2 regions of the Agrobacterium sp. genome follow, and region 2 is predicted to be linked to the other one. Evidence: riboswitches for the same ligand, from Rfam matches in the RefSeq annotation. Region 2 holds a riboswitch; the other holds the start of a gene.
What was found. A riboswitch is a leader RNA that binds a small molecule or an ion and turns the genes downstream of it on or off. The one in region 2 is predicted to bind cobalamin.
Positions count from the first base shown of each region.

Region 1: it holds a riboswitch for cobalamin, as region 2 does, so the genes downstream of both, AC5I5B_RS15595 (CbtB domain-containing protein) here and AC5I5B_RS19785 (DUF1636 family protein) in region 2, are expected to answer to the same signal.

Region 1 covers NZ_JCABZP010000014.1:792,219-796,427, reverse strand. The annotation lists gene AC5I5B_RS15615 (GNAT family N-acetyltransferase) at 1-379, shown strand, start outside; gene AC5I5B_RS15610 (type 1 glutamine amidotransferase family protein) at 401-967, shown strand; gene AC5I5B_RS15605 (hypothetical protein) at 1,139-1,453, opposite strand; gene AC5I5B_RS15600 (CbtA family protein) at 1,458-2,171, opposite strand; gene AC5I5B_RS15595 (CbtB domain-containing protein) at 2,183-2,365, opposite strand; cobalamin riboswitch at 2,528-2,761, opposite strand; gene AC5I5B_RS15590 (c-type cytochrome) at 2,810-3,730, opposite strand; gene AC5I5B_RS15585 (c-type cytochrome) at 3,821-4,209, opposite strand, start outside.
Region 2 covers NZ_JCABZP010000016.1:86,379-90,587, reverse strand. The annotation lists gene cobN (cobaltochelatase subunit CobN) at 1-733, opposite strand, end outside; gene cobW (cobalamin biosynthesis protein CobW) at 736-1,773, opposite strand; gene AC5I5B_RS19785 (DUF1636 family protein) at 1,770-2,156, opposite strand; cobalamin riboswitch at 2,315-2,530, opposite strand; gene cobO (cob(I)yrinic acid a,c-diamide adenosyltransferase) at 2,665-3,282, shown strand; gene AC5I5B_RS19775 (cobyric acid synthase) at 3,284-4,209, shown strand, end outside.

The sequences.
Region 1 (4,209 bases), on a different contig from region 2:
CTACCACGGCGATGCGGCGGCGATCACGCCGGCGAAACTGGAACGCGACCTGTTCGGCCCGCTGCCCTGGGTGCATGGCCTCGTGGCCGAAGCCGATGGCGCGCTGATCGGTTACGCCCTGCTTCTGCCGCTCTACAGGGCGCAGGAAGGCCGGCGCGGGCTTGAGCTGCATCATCTCTTCGTGCGTGACGGCCATCGCGGCCATGGCACCGGTCAGCATCTGGTTTCCCGCGCCCGCGATATCGCCAAGCGTCTCGGCTGCGACTATCTTTCCGTCAGCGCCACAACAGGCAATGTCGCGGCGCATCGCTTCTACGAAAACATGGATTTCGCGCCCCGGCCGGTTACCGGCATGCGCTACATGCAGTCAATTGCCTGATTGGCATCAACGGAGACGACCATGACACGGATCGCCATTGCGCTCGCGCAGGATTTTGCTGACTGGGAACCGGCGCTGCTTGCTGCCGCAGCGCGCGGCTATCTCGGCGTCGAAATCATCTATGCCACGCCTGATGGCCGGCCGGTAACGTCCATGGGCGGGCTGAATGTAACGCCTGACACATCCTATGACGCGCTTGATCCTGTTGGCATCGATGCGCTTGTCATTCCCGGCGGTCTCAGCTGGGAAAAGGGAACGGCTGTCGATCTTGGCGGGCTGGTGCACCGGTTTCGCGACAGGGACCGGCTGGTGGCCGGCATCTGTGCGGCGGCGAGCGCGCTCGGCGGCACGGGCGTTCTGAACGATGTCGCCCATACCGGCAATTCGCTGGCATCGCACAGGGCCTATCCCGTCTATAGCGGCGAGGCGCTTTATCGCGACCAGCCGAAAGCAGTCAGCGATCGCGGCATCATCACGGCCGCCGGCAGCGCGCCGGTGAGTTTTGCGGTGGAAATCCTGAAACACCTCGGCCTCTTTGGTCCGGAAGCCGAGGCGGAACTTCAGGTTTTTGCGGCGGAGCATCGCTGAGGCGCAGCCGTCTCGGTTGTTTGCACTCCCTCTACTCCCCGTCATTCCCGCCTTGGGCCGGAATCCAGCCGACGCGCGTCTGCGCGGCGGAAAGACTCCTCTCAGCCCAAGGACTTGGGCTGGCTGGATCCCGGCTCGAGGCCGGGATGACGGAGGTGAGAACAGCGATGATTATCGCTGATCCAGCACCCGGCAAACACGTGCTGCGTGATCGCCGCCCTCCCCGGCAATCGCCCGGCGAATATCGCGGCTGTTCAAATGCAGGCTACGGCCGGCAGGTGAATTTGCACGTTTTATCTTGGCAAGTGCCGCCGCCACAAAGGCGGCTTCATGGTCGTGGAAAAAGGCAAGAGCCGCCTCTTCTGTAGGGCTCGGCCCCAGCACCGCCTTGAAGGCAAGGCGGTGCACGGCGCAGAAAGCGCCGTGACCGGGAACGGCAAAACGCAGCGCATCGAGTTCCTCACTCCATTCCGCTGCGTCCTGCATGGATTTACGCCTGCTGGAAGCGCTTCAGGAAAAACGCGCTCAATGTTCCGAGCAAAGCCCAGAAAACGAAGCTCGTGATGGTGGCGGCGACGATGAACTGACGCTCCAGCGGCAGCGGCGCCAGCGCATGTTCACCTTCCGGCGGCAGGGGTGCGCCCACCACATGCGGTGCGACGATCAACACCAGCGCCAGAACGATGGCCCAGGGTTCGCGGCGGAATGCGATCAGCGCTATGCCGCCCGCGGTTGCGGCAACCGTGGAAAGCCACCAGATCTGCCGCGCCTCAAGTGCGGCGGCCGGGCTGCCCGGCAGTTCCGGCGGCAGGCCGATCATCGGGGCCAGCATGACGGCGGTAAAACCGGCAACGCCCCAGAGAAGGCCTTCGCGCCAGCCGCCATTCGTGCCACGCAGCGAAATAAGGCCGGTCAGAACAAGCGCATAACCGATGGCGGTCAGGACATTGGCGGCAACGGTATAGGCGGTGCGCTCGAAGCCATCGGCCGGAGCCCAGGCCTCGTCATTGTGCTCATGGGCGGGAACCGCAGCACCGGGCGCCGTCGCATCATGGCTGTGAGGCGCCTCGCCACCGGCGCTCTCATAGGTTTCCGCCTGAAGGATGAGCGGCGTGGTGCCGAAAGCCTGCATGGCAGACACGGCGAAACCACCGAGAATGCCGACGAGAACCGCGGTAAAGACGATATTGCGAAAAGATGACATGCCGTTTCCCCTCAATGGCAGGGGAAGGCATTGGCATGACGCGTGTCATGCGCGGCATTGTGAACGGCTTCCACATGGGAAAAGCCGACAAAACCGACAACGAACAGGCCAAGCACGATCGCCGTCAGCGATTGCGCGAAGCTGCCCGTTTTTGCGGAAACGGCTGAATTGGCCGTATTCTGCTGGATGGACATGGTGACCCCTCTCCCGGCGCGACCCCGCGCCTTTAGACACGGCCGAACGGCGGGAGCCGCAAGACCGCATGCGATACACTTCACCACGGGGATACGAGACTGACACAGGGAGGCATTGATCTCGCCACCCTGAAATTCCGCTCTTCCGGACACCCCGCCGGCATGGACATTTCCGTGATGGCAGGTCTCCTGGCTTACGGGTCAAAACCTGAAACACCTTCCCGGCATCGCCCTCCCTGGAAACCTCGGTTCCCGGAAAATGGCTTGCCAGTGGCACTTCGTTTCAGGCTCTCCGCTCACAGTTGCGGGGGCAGCCACGAATGAGGATTTCTCCCTATCGTGTTCCCTTTTCACCTTCCGGAACGCCCGGAAGGAACCATCACAGGATTGTTATCCGATGGGTGGCGGCGGGAGTCAATGGGCGCGCATGCGCCCAGGGGCACCCTACCGCGCCGGAATGGCCTTCAGATAGGCGGCGATCGCATCGCGGTCATCCGCCGTCAGATGCGCCATGTTCTGCTGCACCTTGACCATGGAACCGCCGACGCTGTCGAATTCCGGGGTGAAGCCGGTTTCCAGATAGCTGGCAATATCGGCCTTGGCCCAGCTTCCGATGCTTTGCGAGCCGGGGGTGATGTCAGGAATGCGGCCTTCGCCTTCCGGATTGGGGCCGCCGGCCAGCCACTTATCGGCAAGGAAACCGCCGAGCGCATTGCGCGGCGTATGGCACTCGCCGCAATGGCCCGGCCCTTCCACCAGATATTGACCGCGCAGCAATTCGGCATTGGCATTGGCAAGCTCGACCCGCGGCGGTGCGGAGGGGTCGAAATAAAGGAACTTCCAGCCGCCCAGCGCCATGCGCAGGTTGAACGGGAACGGCAGTTCGTGATCCGGCGCATCGTTCTGGCTGGCCGGCAGGGCTTTCAGATAACCGAAGAGATCGTTGATGTCCTTCTGCGTCATGCGGGCATAGGAGGCGTAGGGAAAGGACGGGTAAAGGTGCTCACCGTTCCTGCCCACACCACGCGTCATCGCATCGCCGAATTCCGCCAGCGTCCAGCCGCCGATACCATGCTGCGGATCGGAAGAAATATTGGGCACATGAAAGGTGCCGAAGGGGCTTTTCAGCGCCTGCCCGCCCGCAAGCGTCAACAGCGCCTCACCCTTCGCATCGGGTGCGGCATGACAGCTTGCACAGCCGCCCGCCCAGAACAGCGTTTCGCCATTGGCCAGATCCGGTTCGCCAAGGCTGACCCAATGGCTTGGCGCCTGACGTTCCGGCGCGGTGACCCAGGCGAATATGCCGTAGCCGGCAATCGCCGCGACCACGGCCCCGCCAGCGAGTTTCGTCCAGATGGAGGACATACCCCTCTCCCCATTCTCACCTGACCCGGTCAGATGCCTTTCGAGCGTGAGAAAACGCCGCCGGGAAGCGGCGTTTCCAGAATCATTCGATTATTTCTTCAGACGGTAGGTCTGGTGGCAGGTGCCGCAATCGGCGCCGAGCGTCTTCATGGCGGTGGCAACGCCCGCCTGATCGCCGGGGAGATTGGCGAGAACGATGTCCGCATCCGTGCCAAGCTTGGCGGCCTTGGCCTTGAAGTCCTCGAAATTTTCCCAGATGGCGGGAGCAGCCGCGCTGCCGGTTTCGGTGCCGGCGGGGAACTGGTCCGGGAAAGCCTTGGCATTGGTGCCGATGGTCGTCACCGCAGCCTTGACCACATCAGCATCAAAGGGCTTCTCGCCCTTGGAGATGGCAGCGAGCGAACCCATGGCGCCGCCGATCTGCTTCATCATGCCTTCACGTTTTTCGACTTCGCCGGCAGCGTAGACCGCTCCGGCGC
Region 2 (4,209 bases):
CCTTCAGGCCGCTGACAAAAATCGGCAAAGGTGCAAAACCGCGCTGCGAAAGCGCTTCGAAGAGCGCATCCACGGGAGCAGCATCTGCCGCCAGAAGCATGGAGCGGTAAAAGAGGATCGGCAAAAGGGGCGCACCGGCGGGGAAACCCTCGCAGGCTTCCGCCCGATCCACGACGCCCCTGCCGGGTCGGTAGAAACCGGCTTTCGGCAGCGGTTCAGCCTCGATATCCGGCCATGTCTCACCATTTGCAAGGGAGGTAAGACCACCGGCAAGCCGGCCCATATTCTCCTGCCCACCCTCGCGGAAGAAGGAGAGGGCAGAGGCCAAGATCCGCCGATCGACGGTTGATGCCGCTTCAAGCTTTTCATCTCGGTCGCTGCATTCTCCCGGCAGGAGCAGCAGCCTTATCCCGCGCCTGCGCGCCAGAATGGAAAGCTGATCGACACCGTAGCGCCAGCGTTCTGCACCGCCGAGAATCCGGATAAGAATAACCTTGGCGTGTTCCGCCGTCTTTTCAATCCACAGATCGACCGACATTGGGTGCCGAAGCTCGGACAGGTTGTCGGCGGACAGGGAGGGTGGTGTACTCTCGGTTCGCCGCCAGGCCTGCTCCAGCCCGGCCAGATCGCTGGCCGAAAAAGACAGCATCACCACATCCGACCGGGGCTGGTTGAGATCAACCGGCTCTATCAGGTCGTCCAGAGACGAGGATGTGGTGGCGAGAATATGCATCGTCAGGCGGCCAGCATCTGCTCGATCTTTTCGCGATTGAGGCCCTTTTCGCCGATGACGACGAGGCGGCTGCGGCGTTCTTCACCCGCGGCCCAGGGCCGGTCGTAATAGTGGTTGACGCGGCTGCCGACAGCCTGCACCTGCAAGCGCATCGGCTTTGCGGAAACTTCGATGAAGCCCTTGATCCGCAGGACATTTTCCGCAGCAGCCGTCTCGGCGATACGGATAGCCAGCGCTTCCGGGTCGGTGACGGCCGGCAAGTCGATGACGAAGCTGTCGAAATCGTCATGCTCGTGGTCAAACTCGCCATCATGGTGGGTGCGGCGGTTTTCGATATCCTCTTCCACCGCAAGGCCAAGACCGATCAGCACGGCGGGATCGATAGCGCCATTGGAGGCCACGACGATCTTTGCTGCCTTCGGCAGATGTTCGAGAATATGCGCCTTGGCCTTGTCCAGGCCGGCATCGTCAAGAAGATCGGCCTTGGTCAGCACAATAAGATCGGCGCAGGCGACCTGATCCTCGAAAACCTCTTCGACCGGGTCATCATGATCGAGCGCCTCGTCATTGGCCCGCTGAGCGGCGAGCGCTTCCATGTCATGCGCCACCTGTCCTTCGGCGAGGGCAGCGCCATCCACCACGGCCACGACGGCATCCACCGTCACGCGGCTCTTGATGGCCGGCCACTGGAAGGCCTGCACCAAGGGCTTCGGCAAGGCAAGGCCCGAGGTCTCGATGAGGATATGCTCCACCTTCGGCTGGCGGCTCAGAATCTGTTCGATGGCGGGCTGGAAATCATCCGCCACCGTACAGCAGATGCAGCCATTGGCCAGTTCGACGATGTTTTCTTCCGGGCAGCTTTCAATGCCGCAGCCTTTCAGAATCTCGCCATCGATGCCGATATCGCCGAATTCATTGACGATGATCGCCAGCCGCTTGCCGTCAAGCTTTTCGAGAAGACCGCGCAGCAGCGTGGTTTTGCCGGCCCCCAGAAAACCGGTAACGATGGTGCAGGGAACGCGGTCCAGAAGGGTGCTCATGATCTCTCCTCGGTAAAATCGAATGGGGGAATGCGCGCCACCATGCCGCGCTTTAATGGTTCGGGGCGGCCGCGCCAGGGCATCAGGCCATCGGGGGCGGCAGCCAACAGCCGCGCGCCGGTCAGCAAATCTTCCGCATCACCGGTCGTCAGCCCGCCGAATACATAGGACCAGCCATTGGCGCTGCACAGCACGGCGCTGAGGCCGCGCTTGCAATTGGCAAGACAGTTGACGGAACGAACGGTGACACCCGTTTCCTCCGCCTTTGCCATGACGGCATCGGCGAGACGCGAACCGGGGCGCGGTTCGGCATTGGCGTCGGCTTCATCGCGGCAGCTTCTGCAAATGAAGACGGTCACGCCGGACGCCGTTTCGTCCTGCATGTTTCCACTCGTAGAAGAAGATGTCGCTGAAATATCCAAACCGTATCGTTTCCCGCGCCTTGCAAAAAATCTCGGGGTGCGGATGTCGAAAACGGCATGCGGACAGGCGCAAACCGGATGTTCGATCTAACCGACTGACCGGAGCACCCCGCCCGGCAGACGTTTTTCCTGAAACGGCAGGTCTCCTGGCTCGCGGCTTTACACCCTGACACCGCCTTCCCGAACCATCTTCAAGGGTCCAGTGGCTTTACGGTGCGGGCTTACCGCTTACAGTTGCGGGGGCAGCCACGGAATGACCCGGTAATCGGGTTGGAACCGTGTTCCCTCTTAGCTTTTCCCGTTGCCGGGAAAAGACCGTCAGTCCGTTACCCTTAGGCTGAACGGGCGTGAGGGTCAATGCTGCGGGCCCTGCGGCGGCACATTGCCGGGTGCGGCAAATTGGGTATAGTCGCCGCTCCGAATGTCGGGGGCACTGGATCCCGCACGGCTGGATGAAAAGGAAAATGCAATGACACGCGACATCAGCGACAGCGAGGCCGAACGCCACCGGCAGAAAATGGTCAACCGCAAGACGGTGCAGGATGCCGAAGTTGCGGAAAAGACCATTGAAAAGGGTCTGCTGATGATTAATACCGGCCCGGGCAAGGGCAAATCCACCGCCGCTTTCGGCCTTGCCCTGCGCATGCTCGGCACCGGACGCAGGGTCGGCGTGGTGCAATTCATCAAGGGGGCATGGTCGACGGGCGAACAGCAGGCGCTGACCTTGTTCGGCGACAAGGTCGTCTGGCGCACCATGGGCGAGGGTTTCACCTGGGACACGCAGGATCTGAAACGCGATGTCGCAGCGGCGGCAAAGGCCTGGGAAGAAGCCAAGATCCTGATGGCCGACGAAACCATCGGCCTGCTGATCCTCGATGAGCTGAACATCGCACTCCGCTACGATTACCTGCCGCTGGAGGAGGTGGTGGAAACGCTTTCCAGCCGCAGGCCCGATCTGCATGTCATCGTTACCGGCCGCAACGCCAAGCAACCGCTCATCGACGCCGCCGACATGGTGACGGAAATGACCCTCGTCAAACATCATTTCAAGGCGGGCGTGAAGGCGCAGGCGGGGATAGAATTCTGACATGGCTGCACGCGTGCTGATGTTTCAGGGAACCGGCTCGGATGTCGGCAAATCGCTGATGGTGGCCGGCCTTGCACGGGCCTTCGTCAGGCGCGGCCTGTCCGTCATGCCGTTCAAGCCGCAGAACATGTCGAACAATGCGGCCGTGACCGCCGATGGCGGCGAGATCGGCCGCGCGCAGGCGCTGCAGGCGCGGGCGGCGGGCGTGCCGCTTTCCGTGCACATGAACCCGGTGCTCCTGAAGCCGCAGAGCGAAACCGGCGCACAGGTGGTCGTGCAGGGCAAGATCGCCGGCAATGCCAAAGCGGCCGATTACCAGCACATGAAGGCCGGACTGATGCCGCGCGTGCTGGAAAGCTTCGAGCTCCTGAAACAGCAGGCCGATCTGGTGCTGGTGGAAGGGGCGGGCAGCGCGTCCGAAATCAACCTGCGTGCCAATGACATCGCCAATATGGGATTTGCGAGAGCTGCGGACGCGCCTGTGATCCTGATCGGCGATATCGACCGGGGCGGCGTCATCGCCAGCCTCGTCGGTACCAAAGCCGTGCTCGAAGCTGAAGACGCGGCGATGATCGAAGGTTTTATCGTCAACCGCTTTCGCGGTGATCCGGCCCTGTTTTCGGACGGCATGCGGATAATTGCGGAAAAGACCGGCTGGGCCTCCATCGGGCTTCTGCCGCATTTTGCCGACGCCGCACAATTGCCGGCGGAGGATGCTCTCGGGCTTTCCGGCCCGGCTGAGCGGAAACCTGGCGCGAAGATCCGCATTGCCGTGCCGATCCTGCCGCATATTTCCAATTTCGATGATCTCGATCCCCTGGACATGGAACCCGATGTCGAACTGATCCGCGTGCGGCCGGGCGAGACAATTCCTACCGATTGCCGTCTGATCCTGCTGTGCGGTTCGAAATCCACTATCGCCGACCT